Regions from separate parts of the Streptomyces griseochromogenes genome, predicted to be linked through region 1. Evidence: riboswitches for the same ligand, from Rfam matches in the RefSeq annotation. Region 1 holds a riboswitch; each other region holds the start of a gene.

Evidence for each region. A riboswitch is a leader RNA that binds a small molecule or an ion and turns the genes downstream of it on or off. The one in region 1 is predicted to bind cyclic di-AMP.
Region 2: it holds a riboswitch for cyclic di-AMP, as region 1 does, so the genes downstream of both, AVL59_RS10405 (M23 family metallopeptidase) here and AVL59_RS04735 (C40 family peptidase) in region 1, are expected to answer to the same signal.
Region 3: it holds a riboswitch for cyclic di-AMP, as region 1 does, so the genes downstream of both, AVL59_RS03810 (transglycosylase SLT domain-containing protein) here and AVL59_RS04735 (C40 family peptidase) in region 1, are expected to answer to the same signal.
Region 4: it holds a riboswitch for cyclic di-AMP, as region 1 does, so the genes downstream of both, AVL59_RS15205 (M23 family metallopeptidase) here and AVL59_RS04735 (C40 family peptidase) in region 1, are expected to answer to the same signal.

Annotation. Positions count from the first base shown of each region.
Region 1 covers NZ_CP016279.1:989,776-994,580, forward strand. Annotated here, with positions in the region: gene AVL59_RS04730 (tellurite resistance/C4-dicarboxylate transporter family protein) at 1-498, opposite strand, end outside; gene AVL59_RS04735 (C40 family peptidase) at 572-1,615, opposite strand; cyclic di-AMP (ydaO/yuaA leader) riboswitch at 1,623-1,767, opposite strand; gene pcrA (DNA helicase PcrA) at 2,080-4,569, shown strand; gene AVL59_RS04745 (M23 family metallopeptidase) at 4,618-4,805, opposite strand, start outside.
Region 2 covers NZ_CP016279.1:2,415,265-2,420,069, reverse strand. Annotated here, with positions in the region: gene AVL59_RS10420 (bifunctional acetate--CoA ligase family protein/GNAT family N-acetyltransferase) at 1-933, opposite strand, end outside; gene AVL59_RS10415 (HPr family phosphocarrier protein) at 1,110-1,391, shown strand; gene AVL59_RS10410 (GntR family transcriptional regulator) at 1,596-2,291, opposite strand; gene AVL59_RS52040 (hypothetical protein) at 2,290-2,457, shown strand; gene AVL59_RS10405 (M23 family metallopeptidase) at 2,490-3,245, opposite strand; cyclic di-AMP (ydaO/yuaA leader) riboswitch at 3,258-3,422, opposite strand; gene AVL59_RS10400 (M16 family metallopeptidase) at 3,645-4,805, opposite strand, start outside.
Region 3 covers NZ_CP016279.1:806,968-811,772, reverse strand. Annotated here, with positions in the region: gene AVL59_RS03820 (LolA family protein) at 1-374, opposite strand, end outside; gene AVL59_RS03815 (polyprenyl synthetase family protein) at 633-1,643, opposite strand; cyclic di-AMP (ydaO/yuaA leader) riboswitch at 2,174-2,369, shown strand; gene AVL59_RS03810 (transglycosylase SLT domain-containing protein) at 2,373-2,861, shown strand; gene AVL59_RS03805 (HAD family hydrolase) at 2,897-3,709, opposite strand; gene AVL59_RS03800 (carboxymuconolactone decarboxylase family protein) at 3,645-4,235, opposite strand; gene AVL59_RS03795 (hypothetical protein) at 4,309-4,805, shown strand, end outside.
Region 4 covers NZ_CP016279.1:3,553,009-3,557,813, reverse strand. Annotated here, with positions in the region: gene AVL59_RS15210 (SGNH/GDSL hydrolase family protein) at 1-707, opposite strand, end outside; gene AVL59_RS15205 (M23 family metallopeptidase) at 962-1,846, opposite strand; cyclic di-AMP (ydaO/yuaA leader) riboswitch at 1,851-2,014, opposite strand; gene AVL59_RS15200 (alpha-galactosidase) at 2,317-4,401, opposite strand; gene AVL59_RS15195 (tyrosine-protein phosphatase) at 4,573-4,805, shown strand, end outside.

The DNA of each region.
Region 1 (4,805 bases):
GAACAGCACCAGTGCGGCGCGCGCGAGCCATGCCGTCCCGTCGGCCGCGGCCAGGGTGGCCGCCAGCACCGCGAGCCCCTGCGTCGCCACACAGCACAGGAACACCGTTCCGGGCATGCGCGGCCGCCAGCGCCGTACGGCGAGAAACAGCAGGCCCGGCCAGAGCAGCGCCGCCAGGACCAGCGACGCCTGCGCGAGATGCTGCCTGCCGAGCACCGAGAAACGGGTACCGATCACCGTCGTGGCCGCGACGGCGACGAGGGAGGCCGGGCTCTGCGCCTCGGCCATCCACCGCTCCCGCTGCGTCGCCAGCCGTACGACGAAGTCCGCGGCGAGCGCCACCCAGGCGACGCAAGCCAGCCACAGGAAGCCCCGGGAGACCGTCTCGGCGCCCGTCAGCTGCAGGCCCACCGAGACGATGCCGGTCGCCATGACGGCGGCTCCCGCCGTCGGCGGACGCCCCGCCCACCACGCACGCAGAGCCGAGATGCCGGGCATGCGCCCGATGCTAGGGAGCGGGGCAGTCCGCAGGAGGAGGGCACGCGCCCGTGGGGCTCGAAAAGAGCACCGGTCAGGCGGGCCGCACCACGCTGTGGATGATCGATTCGCCGCCGTGGTGGACGGACTCCTCGCGGACGTACGCGCCGGGCTTCGGGGCGTGGATCATCAGGCCGTCGCCGGTGCACAGGCCCACATGGCTGCTGTCGCCGTGGAAGAAGACCAGGTCACCGGGCCGGGCGTCGGCCAGGGGGACCGGTGTGCCCGTGCGGGCCTGGTCGTGGCCGGCGCGCGGGAGGCTGACGCCGGCGGCCTTCCAGGCGGCCTGGACCAGCCCGGAGCAGTCGTAGGAGCCGGGGCCGCTGGCACCGCACACGTACGGCTTGCCGATCTGGGCACGGGCGAAGGCGACCGCCTTGCCGGCCCGGGTGGCGTACGAGCCGGCGGATCCGGTGGACGGCGGAGCGGTCTCCTGCCGGGCCGGTACCCGCGGCTGCGCGGGCCCGGCCGCCTGCCGCGCGGCCTCCGCCCGGTTCCGCGGCTCGATCGCGGCCGGCCGAGCGTTCTCCTGGGCCGTCAGCCGGGACAGCAGCTCGCGTGCGGTGGCGAGCTTCTCCTGGACCCTCGCCTTGGCCGTCTTCACGTCGTACGGCGCCGCGGCCGGCGTCTCGGGGGCGGCGCCGGTCTTCCCCCGCTCGGCGGTGCCCTTCACACGCGTGGCCAGCCGGTTCATCACCCGCTGCGGGGCGAAGTGGTCCTGCGGAAACTCCGCGAGGAGGGCGGCCGTGTCCGTGGCGGCGCCCAACGAGACCAGTCCTTCACGGGCCTTGGCGAGCCGGCCCGGGCGCCGGGCACTCTCCTCGGCCGGGGCGTCCCGGCGCCCCTGCTGCCTGCCCGCCGGCTCCTCCTCCGCCGCCGGGTCCGCCCTGCGGTAGAACTCGTCGACCTTCTTCTCGATCTCTTCCAGGCTCGGCCGGCCGCCGAGGGCGGGGGCGGGGGCGGCCTCGGCCGTCGGGGCCAGGACGGCCACGGAGGTGAAGGCGGCGGTGGCGAGGGCCGGGGTGCGGACGGCCGGTCCGAGGGCTTTGCCGGGGCCCGGCTTGCGGTGCGACGCCAAGGGAGGCGACTCCTTCCAATGTGCCGCCTACCGGGTTAGCTGTCGGGTTCGGGCGGATGGTTCGGAAGGGTTGCCCTACGGCTTCGTCCCGGGCGGGAGTCGGCCGATTCACCCCAGGATCGGTGGGTCCCCGGCTCCGGCGGCCACGCGAAGGCGCACCGGACTCGGCGGAGGCCGCGCGGCCCGGCGAGGTTCGCCGGAAGGGGTCGTGCGGCCTGACGGCAACCTAGCCAACTCGTGTGACTCCTGTGAAGGTTGGTGCCTCATATGTCCGATACATTTCCGTGATCTGGCGGCTGTTTCATACAGGCGTGACAAGGCGGTTCCGCTGGGTGAGGGCCGATCGGCGCCCGGCGGTCGACGATCGGCCCTCCGCAGGCGTGTCCGATAGCGAACCCTGCCCGCCGGCCATGTTTCCGGGGCGGCGACCGGTTGTCGGTGCGGCGCCCTAGACTCGGAGAGCGATGAGCAGCCTCTTTGACGACAGCTTCCTGGCGGACCTCCAAGCCCCTCGCGGGCGCGAGGAGGAGCCCCCGCCGCCGCCCGAGGACGATCACGCTCCGGAGCCGGTTCCGGACGATCTGTTCGGCGGGAAGTTCGACGTGCCGCCGGACCGGGACGCGTACTACCGCGACGGCGCCCCGCGCCCCGCGATCGACGCGGCCGCCCTCCTGGAGGGGCTGAACGAGAACCAGCGCGCGGCGGTGGTCCACGCCGGCTCCCCCCTGCTCATCGTCGCCGGCGCCGGCTCCGGCAAGACCCGCGTGCTCACCCACCGCATCGCCCACCTGCTCGCCGAGCGGAACGTGCACCCGGGCCAGATCCTCGCGATCACCTTCACCAACAAGGCCGCGGGCGAGATGAAGGAGCGCGTCGAGAGTCTCGTCGGCCCGCGCGCGAACGCGATGTGGGTCATGACCTTCCACAGCGCGTGCGTACGGATCCTCAGGCGCGAGTCGAAGAGGCTCGGCTTCACGTCGAGCTTCTCCATCTACGACGCCGCCGACAGCAAGCGCCTGATGGCCCTGGTCTGCCGCGATCTGGACCTCGACCCCAAGCGCTTCCCGCCCAAGTCCTTCAGCGCCAAGATCAGCAACCTCAAGAACGAGCTGATCGACGAGGAGGACTTCGCCGCCCAGGCGAGCGACGGCTTCGAGAAGACCCTCGCCCAGGCCTACGCGCTCTATCAGTCGCGGCTGCGCGAGGCCAACGCGCTCGACTTCGACGACCTGATCATGACGACGGTCAACCTGCTGCGCGCCTTCCCGGACGTCGCCGAGCACTACCGCCGTCGCTTCCGGCACGTCCTGGTCGACGAGTACCAGGACACCAACCACGCCCAGTACGCGCTGGTGCGCGAACTGGTGGGCACCGGCGAGCATGCCCCCGAGGACGTCGGCGCGCCGCCGAACGAGCACGACCTCCCGCCCGCCGAACTGTGCGTCGTCGGTGACGCGGACCAGTCGATCTACGCCTTCCGCGGCGCGACGATCCGCAACATCCTCCAGTTCGAGGAGGACTACCCGGACGCGACGACGATCCTGCTGGAGCAGAACTACCGCTCCACGCAGACCATCCTGTCCGCCGCCAACGCGGTCATCGAGCGCAACGAGTCCCGCCGCCCGAAGAACCTGTGGACCAACGCCGGCCAGGGCGCGCGGATCACCGGCTACGTCGCAGACACCGAGCACGACGAGGCGCAGTTCGTCGCCGACGAGATAGACCGCCTCACGGACGCGGGCGACGCGAAGGCCGGTGACGTCGCCGTCTTCTACCGCACCAACGCCCAGTCCCGTGTCTTCGAAGAGGTCTTCATCCGCGTCGGCCTGCCCTACAAGGTCGTCGGCGGTGTCCGCTTCTACGAGCGCAAGGAGGTCCGGGACGTCCTGGCCTACCTGCGCGTCCTCGCCAACCCGGAGGACTCGGTGCCGCTGCGCCGCATCCTCAACGTCCCCAAGCGCGGCATCGGCGAGCGCGCCGAGGCCATGATCGACGCGCTCTCCCAGCGCGAGAAGATCAGCTTTCCGCAGGCCCTGAAGCGCGTGGACGAGGCGTACGGCATGGCCGCGCGGTCCACCAACGCGGTCAAGCGGTTCAACGCGCTGATGGAGGACCTGCGCACGATCGTGGAATCCGGCGCCGGACCGGCGACGGTCCTGGAGGCGGTGCTCGAACGCACCGGATACCTGGCCGAGTTGCAGGCCTCCACCGACCCGCAGGACGAGACCCGCATCGAGAACCTCCAGGAACTCGCGGCCGTTGCCCTGGAGTTCGAGCAGGAGCGCGGCGAGGGCGAGTCGGTGGCGCTGTCCGACTTCCTGGAGCAGGTCGCGCTGGTCGCCGACTCCGACCAGATCCCGGACGAGGAGGACGGCGACGGCGTCATCACCCTGATGACCCTGCACACCGCCAAGGGCCTGGAGTTCCCGGTCGTCTTCCTGACCGGTATGGAGGACGGCGTCTTCCCGCACATGCGCGCCCTCGGCCAGACCAAGGAGCTGGAGGAGGAGCGGCGTCTGGCGTACGTCGGCATCACGCGTGCGCGGGAGCGGCTGTACCTCACGCGGTCGGCGCTGCGCAGTGCCTGGGGCCAGCCGTCGTACAACCCGCCCTCCCGCTTCCTGGAGGAGATTCCGGCCGCCCATGTGGAGTGGAAGCGGACGGGAGCGACCGCACCGGTCTCCTCCGGGCCGGCCTCCGGGATCGCCGCCTCGCTCTCCTCGACCCGCTCGCGCTCGTCGGCGGCGGGTGCGAGCGGATTCGCCACGCGGCGGACCACGGAGAAGCCGGTGGTCGCCCTGGCCGTCGGGGACCGCGTCACCCACGACCAATTCGGCCTCGGCACGGTCGTCGCGGTCAAGGGCACGGGGGCGAACGCCGAGGCGACGATCGACTTCGGAGAAGCCAAGCCGAAGCGGCTGCTGCTGCGGTACGCGCCGGTGGAGAAGCTGTAGACGAAGTGAGCCCCGCCGGATCCGGCGGGGCTCACTGTCGGCACGGGCTCAGGTCGGGTCCAGGCCGTGGCTGCGCAGCCACGGCAGCGGGTCTATGGCCGCCCCGCCCGCCGGCCGAACCTCGAAGTGCAGGTGCGGGCCGGTGGAGTTGCCCGAGTTGCCGGAGTACGCGACCGGCTCGCCCGCCTTGACGGTCGTACCGGAGGCGACGCGGTAGCTGGAGAGGTGGCAGTACC
Region 2 (4,805 bases), 1.4 Mb from region 1:
GTACCCGGCGGACAGGACGACCAGTCCCTGCACCCCGTGTTCGCCGCACTCGGAGACCACCGTGGGCACGTGGTCGGCCGGTACGGCGACGACGGCGAGGTCCACCGCGCCCTCGATGTCCCGCACCGAGTGGTACGCGGGCACCCCGTCGACCTCCTTGAGGTCCTCGGGGAATGCCTGGTTCACGGCGTGCAGGCTGCCCGTGTAGCCGGCGTCCCGGAGGTTGCCGAGGACGCTGCGCCCCACCCCGCCGGGTGCGCGGCCGACGCCCACGACCGCGACGGAGCCCGGTGCCAGCAGCCGCCGTACCGAGCGGGCCTCGGCGCGTTGCTCCCGCGCGTGCTGCACGGCGACGGAGCGGTCGGTGGGTTCGAGGTCGAACTCCAGGCGTACGACGCCGTCTTCGAAGCTGCGTTGCTGGGTGTACCCGGCGTCCGTGAACACCTTGATCATCTTGGTGTTGGCGGGCAGCACCTCGGCGGCGAAGCGGCGGATGCCGCGCTCGCGCGCGACGGCCGCGATGTGCTCCAGCAGGGCGGAGGCGACCCCGCGGCCCTGGTGGGCGTCCTGGACCAGGAAGGCGACCTCGGCCTCGTCGGCGGGAGCCGAGGCGGGCAGACCGTCGGCGCCGATGCGGTCGTAGCGTACGGTGGCGATGAACTCGCCGCCGATGGTGGCTGCGAGTCCCACCCGGTCCACGAAGTCGTGGTGCGTGAAGCGGTGGACGTCCTTGGCGGACAGTCGCGGGTACGGCGCGAAGAAGCGGTAGTACTTCGACTCGTCGGAGACCTGCTCGTAGAAGCTGATCAGGCGGTCGGCGTCATCAACGGTGATGGGCCGGATGCGCGCGGTACCCCCGTCGCGCAGCACCACGTCCGCCTCCCAGTGGGCGGGGTACTCGTGCCGGTCATGCCGGTCCGCCGGGCTCTGCATGGGCCCCAGAGTACGGCTCGCGTACGACAACGGCGCGAGGCAGTCTGTGGAGGACGGAAGCCGGACCGAGGCCGCGGTCCGGCGACACTCGGGGCGGGACGAAGGACCGCTCCGGGCATGCTTCGCGATATGGGAAACTGGTCTAGACAACCCTGAACAGTGAAGGGCAGCAACACATGGCTGAGCGCCGCGTCAACGTCGGCTGGGCCGAGGGCCTCCATGCCCGACCCGCCTCCATCTTCGTCCGAGCCGCCACGGCCGCAGGCGTCCCGGTGACGATCGCCAAGGCTGACGGCAGCCCCGTCAACGCGGCCTCCATGCTGGCCGTCCTCAGCCTGGGCGCCCAGGGTGGCGAGGAGATCGTCCTCGCCTCCGACGCCGAGGGCGCGGACGCCGCCCTGGACCGTCTGGCCAAGCTGGTCGCCGAAGGCCTCGAGGAGCTGCCCGAGACGGTCTGAGCCGTGCCGTGAAGCCGCGTCGTCCGGAAGGGTGACGCGGCTTCCGCGTTTTCGGCAGGGGACCGGACTGGTTTATCGCAGGCGCGCCGGGTTTATCGCAGGCATGCGAAGGGCGCGCCATCGCGAATGCACGAAACTCGGCGAACGGGGCAACGGGAAATACCTGGCACCCAAATATCCCCCCCTTTGTATACGGTGCCCATGTTAATGCCGCAGGCTCGGCATGTTTACGGCATGTTGCGAGTTCCTCACACGCTCCACCCGGCCACCGCCCAGGGAGGCCCGCAACCGGTGCACGGCCGTCGCACGCTCGACGTGATGCGACGCGATCACCCGCGCGCGCTCGCCGTCGCCCCGCGCCACCGCGTCCACGATGGCGCCGTGCTCCGCCCAGGACTCCACGGGGTTCGCCGGGGCGTCCACCGTGTACATCCAGGCGATCTTGTGCCGCAGCTGGGTGAGCGTCGAGCTCAGCGAATGGCTGCCGGAGGCCTGCGCGAGCGTCTCGTGGAACCAGCCCCCCAGGGAGCGCAGATCCTCGCTGCTGCCCCGCCTGGCCCGCTCCTGGCCCAGCCTGACCAGGCCGCGCAGCACCTTCAGATGGGCCTCGGTGCGCCGCTGGGCGGCCCGGAGGGCGCCGAGGGGCTCCAGCAGCACGCGCATCTCCAGCAGGTCCGCGGCCTCCTGCTCGGTCGGTTCGGCCACGCACGCGCCCGCGTGCCGGCGGGTCACCACGAAGCCCTCCGCCTCCAGGGTGCGCAGAGCCTCACGGACGGGGACGCGCGAGACCCCGTAGCGGCGGGCCAGTACTTCCTCGGTCAGGCGGCCGCCGCGCTCGTGGACACCCGCGACGATGTCGTCCCGGATCGCCGTGCATACCGAGTGCGCCGGAATACGCATGACCGACCTCCGCATTAATCCCCGTGAAACGTCGACGATGGACGTGTGTTCCGTGACTCTATTGCAATCGGCCGGAATTTCCGACGGCGGGCCGGAATCCATGGATATTTTTTGGACAGCGGATGATGCGGGCTCGGTGAGAAACGACGAAAGCCCCGGCGTGTGAGCCGGGGCTTTCGGATGTCGTGCGTGCGGTCGTCAGACGTTCACGCCGTGCCCACGGAGGTAGGCGACGGGGTCGACGTCCGAGCCGTACTCGGGGGTCGTACGGGCCTCGAAGTGCAGATGCGGTCCGGTGACGTTGCCGGTCGCGCCGGACAGGCCGATCTGCTGGCCCGGGGTGACCTTCTGGCCCACGGTGACACCGATGGACGACAGATGGCCGTACTGGGTGTACATGCCGTCCGCCATCCGGATCACTATCTGGTTGCCGTACGCCCCGCCCCAGCCGGTGGAGACGACGGTGCCGGAGCCGACCGCGTGAACGGTCGTGCCGCTGGCCGCGTGGAAGTCGATGCCGGTGTGGGAGCCGGAGGACCACAGGGAGCTGCTGGCCTTGTAGCCGGTGGAGACGTACGAGTTCGCGATCGGGGCGACGAAGGCGTTCAGGCGCTTGCGCTCGGCCTCGCGGGCGGCGCGCGCCCGCGCCTCGCGGTCCTTCCTGACCTTTGCGGCGGCCTCCTTGGCCGCGGCTTCCTCGGCCGCCTTCTGCTCGGCGGCCTCCTTCTGCGCGGAGGCCTGCTCGTCGATCTGGTGGGCGAGCGTGTCGCTCACGGCGATGACCGGGGTGAGGCCGGTCTGCTCGGCGGAGTCGTCCGCGGCGAGCGCCGGGGTGGCCGCGAGGGTGCCGACGACACCGGTACTGGTGAGGGCCGCGATACCGGCCGCCTGAGCGGTGGTGCGCTTGGCCCGGCCGGGCTTGCGATGCTTCCCGGTGGCGCACATGAACGCCATGAAGTGGCTGGTCCTTTCCTTCCCTCTCGCCTACCGGGTTAGCTGACGGGTTCGGAGCAGGAAGGTCTCCTACGGACCCCCTCGCTCGCGCGCGGGCGTCCGATTCACCCCAGGGACTGCGGTTGGGTCCCCGGCTCCCCTGGCTCGCGCCGTACGGGGACTCGGCGATGACTGTCCGGTGCCGCGGGCGCGGCGCACTGCCTGACGGACAGCCCGGAAGACGCTAAAGGGCCCGGCTTTCGATCCTCAAACGGATCCGGGCTTTTGTAGCGCATCCCACAGGCCAGACGGGCAGCCTCTGCCCAATTCGGACATCTGGTGAAGGGTGATGCACGGCAAGAGGCCCTGACGATCCGTCGGTCGTCAGGGCCCCCACGCGCGCGTCGCGCCGTCCGGTCGCTACTCGGCCGCCACGACGCTGACTTCGCCGATGCCGAGCGCCTCCACCGGCGCCTTGATCTGCTCCGCGTCACCGACGAGGACGGTCACCAGGCGGTCCACCGGGAAGGCGTTGATGACCGCCGCGGTGGCCTCCACGGTGCCGGTGGCGGCGAGCTGCTGATACAGCGTCGCCTGGAAGTCGTCGGGCAGGTGCTGCTCGACCTGGTCCGCCAGGGTGCCGGCGACGGCCGCGGCGGTCTCGTACTTCAGCGGCGCCACCCCGACGAGGTTCTGCACGGCGACGTCGCGCTCGGCGTCGGTCAGGCCGTCGGCCGCGAGGGTGCGCAGCACCGTCCACAGGTCCTGGAGCGCGGGACCGGTGTTCGTGGTGTCGACGGAGCCGCTGATGGCGAGCATCGCGGCGCCCGTGCCCTCCGAGGCTGAGCGGAGGACCTGCCCGAAGGCGCGCACGCCGTAGGTGTAGCCCTTCTCCTCGCGCAGGACGCGGTCCAGGCGGGAGGTGAGGGTGCCGCCGAGGCAGTACGTGCCGAGCACCTGGGCGGGCCACACCCGGTCGTGCCGGTCGGGGCCGATCCGGCCGATGAGCAGCTGCGTCTGGACGGCGCCGGGCCGGTCGACGATGACGACGCGGCCGGTGTCGTCGGCCGTCACCGGTGGCACGGGCCGCGGCTGGCCCGGGGTGCCGGTCCAGGCGCCCAGGGAGTCGGCGAGGAGCTCGTCCAGGTCGGTGCCGGTGAGGTCGCCGACCACCACCACGGTGGCCGTGGCGGGCCGCACATGGCGGTCGTAGAAGGCGCGTACGGCCGCCGCGTCGATCTTCTCGACCGTGTCCTCGGTGCCCTGGCGCGGGCGCGACATGCGCGAGGTCGCCGGGAACAGCTCCTTGGAGAGTTCCATGGCGGCCCGGCGGGAGGGGTTGGCCAGCTCGTGCGGGATCTCGTCCAGGCGGTTGCGGACCAGCCGCTCGACCTCGCTCTCGGCGAACGCGGGCGCGCGCAGCGCGTCGGCGAGCAGGCCGAGACCCTTGGCCAGGCGGGAGACCGGGACCTCCAGGCTGATACGGACGCCGGGGTGGTCGGCGTGCGCGTCGAGCGTGGCACCGGCCCGCTCCAGCTCGGCGGCGAACTCCTCCGCGGAGTGCTTGTCGGTGCCCTCGGA
Region 3 (4,805 bases), 180 kb from region 1:
GTGCCGGTGACCAACTCGGTGAGCTTGGACTTCGGGTCGGCCGAGGACCCGTCGCCGCCGCCCTGGGCCGCCCCCGAGGCCAGGCTGCTCTCCAGGCCGCCGAGGTTCGGCAGGCCGAGGTCGGTGCTGACCTTCACCGTGCCGGACACCTGCTGCACGTCGGACTTGGCGATCTTCTCTATGAGCTGCTGGGCGGTGATCCTGGGCAGGTCGGGGTCACCGGAATTGGCGAGCGCCGGGACCAGCCCGATCGTGGCGGCCGCCACCCCCACCACCGCGACCGGGACGGCGTACCGGGCGGCCTTGCGGCGTCCGGAGCGCAGGTCCTCGTCCGGCGCGGCGCCCGTTGCGTCGTCGGATTCGTACGGTGCCATGTGTGCCTTACCTCCGTCGTCGGCGGCGGCTGTCCTCACGCTGGTACACCTGAGCCGCCATTCTCACCCGAATCGGTGAGGAGTGGTGATTTCCGTGGTCTCCATCTGACCAAATCGGCCGTGCGGAAGCGTCAGACCTCGGGGCCAACTCCGTGTACACCTGCGGTATGACACGCAAGGGCGGTACCTCCCCCGACCCGTAGGGGTCGTGCGGGAGACACCGCCCTCACACTCGCGACATAAGGGGCGCCGCGGGCCCTAGCCGGCCCGGTGCACCACCGCGTCGCACAGCTCGATCAGCGCCGCCTTGGCGTCGCACTCCGGCAGCGGGACCAGCGCGGACCGGGCCTCCTCCGCGTAGCGGACGGTGTCCCGGCGGGCCTGCTCCAGGGCGGGGTGGGCGCGCAGGGCGGCGAGCGCCTCGGCGTGCCGGGTGTCGTCACTGAGGTCGGAGTCGAGCAGCTCGCACAGCGCGCGGTCCTCGGGCAGGCCGAGGCGGGCGGCCCGCTCGCGCAGCCGGAGCACGGGCAGCGTCGGGATCCCCTCGCGCAGGTCGGTTCCCGGGGTCTTGCCGGACTCGTGCGAGTCGGAGGCGATGTCCAGGACGTCGTCCGCGAGCTGGAAGGCGACCCCGAGCCGTTCGCCGTACTGGGTGAGCACGTCGACGACCGTCTCGTCGGCACCGGACATCATCGCGCCGAACCGGCACGAGACCGCCACCAGCGATCCCGTCTTGCCGCCGAGCACGTCCAGGTAGTGCTCGACCGGATCGCGGCCGTCCGAGGGACCCGCGGTCTCCAGGATCTGCCCGGTCACCAGCCGCTCGAACGCGAGGGCCTGCACCCGGACCGCCTCGGGGCCGAGGTCGGCGAGGATCTGGGAGGCGCGGGCGAAGAGGAAGTCGCCGGTGAGGACCGCGACGGAGTTGCCCCACCGGGTGTTGGCGCTGTCCACGCCGCGCCGCACGGACGCCTCGTCCATGACGTCGTCGTGGTACAGCGTGGCCAGATGGGTGAGCTCCACGACGACGGCCGACGGTACGATGCCGGGCGCGTCCGGGTCGCCGAACTGTGCCGCGAGCATCACGAGCAGCGGTCGGAACCGCTTCCCACCGGCCCGTACGAGGTGCTGCGCGGCCCCCGTGATGAACGGGACCTCGCTCTTGGCGGCTTCGAGCAAGCCTTCCTCGACAGCCGCCAATCCGGCCTGGACATCGGCTTCCAGAGCCTGGTCCCGCACGCTCAGCCCGAACGGCCCGACGACGGTCACGGGGGGTCTCCTGTCTGCTGGTGTCTGCTGGCGATTACACGGTTTGTCGATAGGTCGCTGCCATCACTCAAGTCAGCGTATCCGGTCCTCTTTCGATCACCGATAGCGCCTACCGGTCCGGCCCGGGCGGTACCGGACCAGGGCCGGTAAGTTCTTGATCATCTAATAAAAGCGGACATCTATTGACTTAACAGGAATCCGTCCGTTTTGTCGCGATCTGGGCCGTGAACGCATTACTCCTTTTGCATCATGGTCAGCGAATCTCCCGAATCCCCTATGTCTGATTTGCTACACTTTGCCATTTCGTGAATTGGGTCACTCCCCTCACACATCCGGCCATCCGGCGCCGACACGCTTCCCCCTTGCCCCATCGGCCAGTTGGGGATTGGCAACCGCAAAGGATCAACTGCCCCATACGGGGCAGATCAAGGTCAACTGGCGCGTTGTGTGAATCCACCACTTGTTCCGGACATGTGCCCTCGCATAGCTTCCGGGCCAGTCAGGCGGACGCCGAATCCTGCCGCGCCTGACACGACCCATCGACGAACTCATTCGTACGGCAGGAGCGGGGGACCCAGGTAAGCCGCCGGACCGGACGACACATGTGCAGACGCACATGTCGACACCGGAACGGCTAGGGGTGAAGTCGCGCCTCCCCGGGCGCGGCCGGGCACCTCCCCAGCCCGAACCCGACAGCTCACCTCGCAGGCGACGGAGAGGAACTTCGCCATGCCCGCTGCCGCTCAGCCCCGCCGCACCCGCACCACCGGCCTCGTCCGCAAGCTCACCGTCGTCGGCACCGGCGCCGCCGTGCTCACCCTCCCGCTCATCGGTGCGACCAGCGCCTCCGCCGCCACTCCCGCGTCCACCACGCCGTCCACCACGCTCGCCGGGTACCCGAACAACCTCGACGGCTGGATCCGCGAGTCGCTCGCGATCATGGCCGAGAAGCACATCCCGGGCACCTACAACGGCATCCACCGCAACGTCATGCGCGAGTCCTCGGGCAACCCGAGCGCCATCAACCTGTGGGACTCCAACGCGGCCAAGGGCATCCCGTCCAAGGGCCTGCTCCAGGTCATCGACCCGACGTTCAACACGTACCACGTGGCCGGAACGGCCTTCGACGTCTACGACCCGGTCGCGAACATCACGGCCGCCTGCAACTACGCGGCCGCGCGCTACGGGTCGATCGACAACGTCAACGGCGCCTACTGACGAGCGTCGGCGGCGGGCCCCTGCCGATATCCCGGTCAGTCGGTCGGGAACAGTCTTTCGAGGACGACGGCGATGCCGTCGTCCTCGTTCGACAGGGTGACCTCGTCGGCGACGGTCTTGAGTTCCGGGTGGGCGTTGGCCATGGCGACACCGTGCGCGGCCCAGTCGAACATGGGGATGTCGTTGGGCATGTCGCCGAAGGCGAGAGCCCGGCCGGCGGGGATCCCGAGGTGGTCGGCGGCCAGCGCCAGACCCGTCGCCTTCGTGACCCCGCACGGCTGGAGTTCCACGGTCCCCGGCCCCGACATCGTGACCGTCGCCAGCGAGCCGACCGCCGCGCGCGCGGTCGCCGCCAACTCGTCGTCGGACAGCGTGTGGTGGCGCAGCAGCACCTTGCTGATGGGCTCGCACCACAGGTCGTCGCGGCGGTCGACCCGCACGGCGGGCAGGGTCGGGTGCGGCATCAGATACCCCGGCTCGATCAGTGTGAGCCCGTCCACGCCGTCCTGGTCGACGGCCGCGTAGACCTGTCCCACCTCGGCCTCGATCTTGCCGAGCGCGGTCTCGGCGAGCTCCCGGTCCAGGCGCACCGACCACAGCAGGCGGTCGGCTCCGGCGTCGTAGACCTGCGCGCCCTGCCCGCACACCGCGAGGCCCGCGCAGCCGAGGTCCTCCAGGAGGGGCCGCACCCGGGGGGCCGGGCGGCCCGTCACCACCAGATGCCGGGCGCCGGCCCGTACCGCCCTCGCGAGCGCGGTGAGCGACCGGTCGGAGACGGTGTCGTCACCGCGCAGCAGTGTCCCGTCCAGGTCGGTGGCGATCAGTGCATATGCGGGGGGTGCGGCCATGATCAGAGAATACGGACAGCGCGCCCCCTCGACTCACCCTGGTGTTCCCGGACTTGTGTACTCCTCGGCCCCAAGTGGTGCCCGCAGAATCCCTGATGGTGGTGCTGAAGCGGTTGAACATGGTGGTGAGCGAGATGGTGAGGATCAGCGCCGAGAGCCGCGTCTCGTCGAAATGACCGGCCACTTCGTCCCACAGGGCGTCCGGTACCGGCAGCTCGGAGCGGTCTGCGAGCCGTGTCATCCGCCCGGCCGGCCGAAGCGCCGCACGTTCCACGTCGCTGAAGAAGGGCGCCTCGCGCCAGGCGCCGACGGCGGCGATCCGCTCCTCGCTCGCACCGGCCTTGCGCAGGTTCACCGTGTGGGCGTGCACACAGACGCTGCAGCCGTTGTTCTGGCCGGCCCGCAGCCCGACGATCTCCGCAGGCTCGCCGGGCACACCGCCCTCGCCGATGCCCTGCAGGAGCGTGCCGACGCCCTTCAGGGCGGTCGCGAGGACGTGCGCCGCGTTGGTCATCCGTGCCCGCATGAGGGTGCCTCGTGAGTGTCAGTGGTGCGCGTTAGGTTGCGTTCCCTGCACTGACGGAACGGGGGCGGATGTGGTGACGGACCGGCGCGAGAGTTTTCCGGCGCATCTCCTGGAGGCGGCGACGGGCGTCCTGGAGCGCTTCCCCGAGGAGGTGAGACCGGAGATCTACGCCCTGTCCTTCCGCATCTGGCGGGTGGACGACGACGACCGGCGTCCGTACGTGGCCATCGGCTACAACACCGAGACCCAGTACGAGCGGGAGAAACGCCACGGGGATCCCGGCGAGGCGCGCTGGAACTACGCGTGCTGGCTGCTGGACGGCTTCGAGATGCTCGGGAACGCGCCGAAGGACCCGGTCGGTGCCCGGCTGTACGTGGCGGAGGTCCAGGATCTCGGGCTGTGGTTCGAGGAGGACGAGCCCGGTGGCGACGATCAGGACATCCTCCGCGAACTGCTTCGGGAGCACTTCGCGGACGCCTGCGTCGAACTGGCCCGCCGGCTGCACGCGGACGGCCGGATCGAGAAGCTCTTCGGCCGCCCGCTGCCCGTCGTCGTCTTCGACATGTACTG
Region 4 (4,805 bases), 2.6 Mb from region 1:
TCGCCGCGCAGTCGGCGTCCGATCCACGGCACGAGGTACTCGCGGGCCCAGTGGACGTCGTCCCGGCGGATCTCCAGGGTGCCCCGGGGCGGCAGTTCCGGCCAGGGCTGCTCCGGATCGGCCGGGACCTCGAGGCCGAGGGCCTGGCCGGCGCGCAGCGCCACGCGCGTGTGTCCCTCGGGCGAGAGGTGCAGCCGGTCGTCGTCCCAGGCCCTTCGGTCCTGGACGGACTTGAGGGACCACAGGTCGAGCACGGGACAGCCGTACCGGTCCGCGACGGCACGCACATGCCCGTTGTAGGTGGCGATCTTGCCGCGCAGGTGCTTGAGCAAGGGGACGCCACGGGTGTCGAAGCCGGTCGTCACCAGCACGGTGCCGGCGACCTCGGTGAGCTGGGCCACGGCCCGCTCGAAGCGCTCGGCCACCTCGTCCGGGTCGGTGCCGGGCCGGATGATGTCGTTGCCGCCCGCACAGAAGGAGACCAGATCCGGGGCCAGTTCGACGGCCTGCGGAAGCTGGTCGGCCATGATCTGGTCGAGCAGCTTTCCGCGCACGGCCAGGTTCGTGTACGCGAAGTCGCCCTCGGGCCGCCGGTCGGCGAGCAGTACCGCGAACCGGTCGGCCCAGCCCACGAACGCCCCGTCGGGGCCGGGATCGCCGACGCCCTCGGTGAAGCTGTCCCCCACCGCCACGTACGACCCGATCACTGATGTGTTGTCACTCTTCGAATCGTCTGCCACATCGGACCATGATTCACCTTCGGATGTGACTTACGCGACCGTAATAAGGGGTTGACGAGCGGTGACATAAGACACCTTTGAATAGTTGGTGAACCTGGAATAAGGCCCTGGCCACACGCGTTGACGCGGCGAACGAGCGCAACGCCGAAGGCCGGACCCGGGGATCGGGTCCGGCCTTCGGCCGCGTGTCAGGCAGGTGCTCTCCAGAGGGGCGCGGCGCCTCAGCCGACGGCGACGCCGTGCGAGCGGAGGTAGCCGACCGGGTCCACGTCCGAGCCGTAGTCCGGGGTGGTGCGGATCTCGAAGTGCAGGTGCGGGCCGGTCACGTTGCCGGTCGCGCCGGACAGACCGATCTGCTGGCCCCCGGTCACGGTCTGGCCGGCCGAGACGGAAAGCTGGGAGAGATGGGCGTATTGGGCGTAGTAGCCGTCGTTCAGCCTGATGACGACCTGGTTGCCGTACGCGCCGCCCCACCCGGCGGAGACGACGGTGCCGGCGGCGACCGCCTTGACGGAGGTGCCGGTCGGGACGACGAAGTCGACGCCGGTGTGGTAACCGCTGGACCACATGCTGCCGGCCACGTGATAGCCGGTGCCCACGGTGGCGCCGTCGACCGGGAGGGTGTAGCCGGTGGAGGGGGCGGAGGGCGCGAAGGTCTGCGCGCCGGAGTCGGACGGCCGCGAGGGCTGCGCGGGCGCGGGGGACTCGGTCCGCGTACGGGCGGACTTCCCGCCCAGCGACAGCTTCAGGCCCGGGTGGATCAGCGAGGGATTCTCGCCGACGGCCTGCCGGTTGTCGTCGTAGATCCGGCGCCAGCCGCCGCTCACCTGCTGCTCGTCGGCGATCTTCGCGAGCCAGTCGCCGGACTTCACCGTGTAGGTGCGCACGCCGGAATTCCGCTGCGCGGGAACCTTCTTCTCGGCCGTCTTCTCCACGGCGGGAAGGGACTGCACGGCCTTTGAGGAAACGGAGTGCGTGGTGGTGGCGTGCGCTCCGGTGGCCCCGAGGAGCGGCAGGGCCAGCGCGGCACCGCCGGTGCCGGCGACAGCGATCGAGCGGGTGAAACGCGGGGGCTTGGGGCGGCGGTGCTTACCCTTCGCGGGCATGGCGCATTCCTCTCCGGCGCCTGCGAGGTGAGCTGTCGGGTTCGGGCTGGAGCTGCCCGGCCGCGCGGTGCGCGGCTGCACCCCGAGCCTGCCCCGGAGACCGGGACAGGCAGTGGTACCTGGCGGGTCCCCCGCTCCTGCCGAACACGGGTGAAGTGTGTGGGGACTCCGGGCGGCGGCAGGATTCGGCGTTCCGACCGGATTGGTGGCGAACGTAGGCGAGCAAGACGCAGCGGACAAGCCGCAGGTTCCCGGCATCCCAGCTGCCGCTGATCGAATTCGGGAATTCACGGTCACCCTCCGTAAATTCCCGGATCCTCCTTTTCTTCAAATTCCTGTGCCGATATGTGAATTACGTGGACATGACGTGCGACACACGGTCACGAATATGACGCTCCTCACGCGCCACACTCCCACGCCCCCTCATTCCAGAGCGAGTTGGAATTAAGGCTCCAATTCAGACATAAGGCTCAGATGCGGCGTAGTCGGAGAACCGTCGCATCCAGGTCACCCTTCAGTCCGGTGCTCAGCCCGTGGTGCAGCAGCACGGCACCACGGTGCACTTCGCCCGTTTCGCGGCATTCGTACGACGCTGTCGGGTCGAGTCCGCGCAGTCGCACCGACGGCACCGCTTCGCCGTAGCGCTGCGCCTGGAGGCAGGCGAGGACCACGGCCTCGTCCCCGAGGACGTACTGGACGACGCTCAGGCCGCCCGCCGGGGGCCGCAGCCGGTACTGGTCGCCGCGCTGGACGACCGGGCGGATCTCCTTGTAGAGAGCCACCCACTCCCGGGCCTCGGCCAGCTCCCGGTCGCTCCACTCGGTGAGGTCGCCGCCGACGCCGAGCACCCCGGCCATCGAGCTGACGAACCGGAATCGCAGCGAGCTGACCCGCCCGTTCAACTGGGTGTTCGGGCTGTCGGTGACCCAGGCCGCCATGACCCGCGCGGGGTGGATCTGGCTGAAGCCGTGCTGGATGGCGAGCCGGTCGAGCGGATCGGTGTTGTCGGAGGTCCACACCTGGTCGGTGCGACCGAGCACACCGAGGTCGATCCGGCCGCCACCGCCCGAGCAGGACTCGAAGGCGACCTGCGGGTGGGCGGCGCGCAGCCGGTCCAGCAGGTCGTACAGAGCGCGGACGTGGTCGACCCACAGACGTTGCGGGTACGGCTCACCGGGCCAGCCGGCGTCGGTGAAGCAGCGGTTGAAGTCCCACTTCACATAGTCGATCGGGGCGCCGGACAGAAGGGTGTCCAACTGTTCCCACAGGTACTCCTGGACATCCTCCCGGGCGAGGTTGAGGACGAGCTGGTTGCGCAGTTCTGTCCGCTTGCGTCCCGGTTGGTACTGGACCCAGTCGGGGTGGGCGCGGTAGAGGTCGCTGTCCGGGTTGACCATCTCGGGTTCGACCCAGATACCGAACCGCATGTCCAGGGCGTGCACGTAGTCGGCGAGAGGTTTCAGGCCCTTGGGGAAACGGGCGGGGTTGGGTGTCCAGTCGCCCAGTCCGGCCCGGTCGCTGGTGCGGGCGCCGAACCAGCCGTCGTCCACGACGAACAGCTCGACGCCGATCGCCGCGGCCCGCCGGGCGAGGGCGGTCTGCTGGTCCTCGGAGATGTCGAAATTGGTCGCCTCCCAGGAGTTGAACAGCACCGGCCGGTCCCGCTCCGCGTCCGGGACGACATGCGTCCGCTGGTAGGCGTGCCAGGTGCGGCTGGCCCCGCCGAAGCCGCCGTCGCTCCACAGGCCCGCGAAGACGGGGGTGGTGTACGACTCCCCCGGCTCGAGGAGCAGCAGGCCCGAGTCGTCGTAGCCGGCGCCGCCGGTGATCTGCACGCGCGCGTCCGGGAGCTGGGCGACGGCGATCCGCCAGGTGCCGGACCAGCCGAGCGCGCAGCCGTAGACCTCGCCGCGCTCCTCGGTGGCGTCGGTGTCGAGCGCGACCCAGGGCAGGTGCTGGTGGCCGGTGTGGCCCCGGCGGCTGCCGATGATCTTCTCGCCGTAGGTGAGCGGTGCGGTGGTGAGCAGGGACTCGGCGGCCCAGCGGCCGTGCAGCTGGGACAGCCGCCAGCCCTCGCGGTCGGGCAGGGTCCAGGTGGCGGCGTCGGCGCGCAGCAGCTCCACGCGCGCGTGCCCGCCGTTCTCCACGGTCGTCCAGCGCTCCACGACGTCGCCGCGCATCCGGTAGTGCAGGGTGACGGCGAGCCCGTCGTCGTCGAAACGCAGCCTCAGTTCCTCGTCGCCCGCGCCGCCTCGGGTGTCGTACGACACGAAGCGCCACTCGGTGCCGCGCCGCTCCTCGGTGCGCACGGACAGGGCGGGGCGGACGAAGCGGGGGCCGCCCTCGACGGGGTACTCCTCGCGGCCGTCGAGCGGGGACTCGAAGGGCCAGTAGGCCGGCAGCGGGCTCACGGCCAGGGCCTCGGCGTCGGCGAGCGCGATCCGTGGGCCCCAGTGGAGGTGCAGCAGTTCGTCCGCATCGGTGAGATGCAGCGCATAACTGCTGGTGGGCCCCGACAGGAGCCACGTGCGACCGTTTTCGGCGATGTCCGCCATCGAGACCTCACAGGTGCCAACAGATCCGCTCAAGTGCGAACATCATCAGGCTCTGTGGCCCCTGGTGGCAACGCCTGTGGACAACTCATTGCCCGAGGAAATCGATGTCGTATCGTCGACTGAGCGCCCGTCGACGAACCGTGCCGACGGGGCCGACTGGGAGGAGCCCCCGTGACGCAGCAGGTCCCGTCGACCGAGCCCGAACTGGCCGGAGTGCGCAACTTCCGTGACGTCGGCGGACTGCCGGCCGTGGACGGACGGCGAGTGCGCCACGGAGTCCTGTTCCGCAGCGGCCATCTCGCGCACGCGACCGAAGAGGACGCGGCCTTCCTCGCCTCCCTGGGCCTGCACACGATCTTCGACTTCCGCAACGCGGCCGACCAGAAGCTGGAGGGCCCGGACGT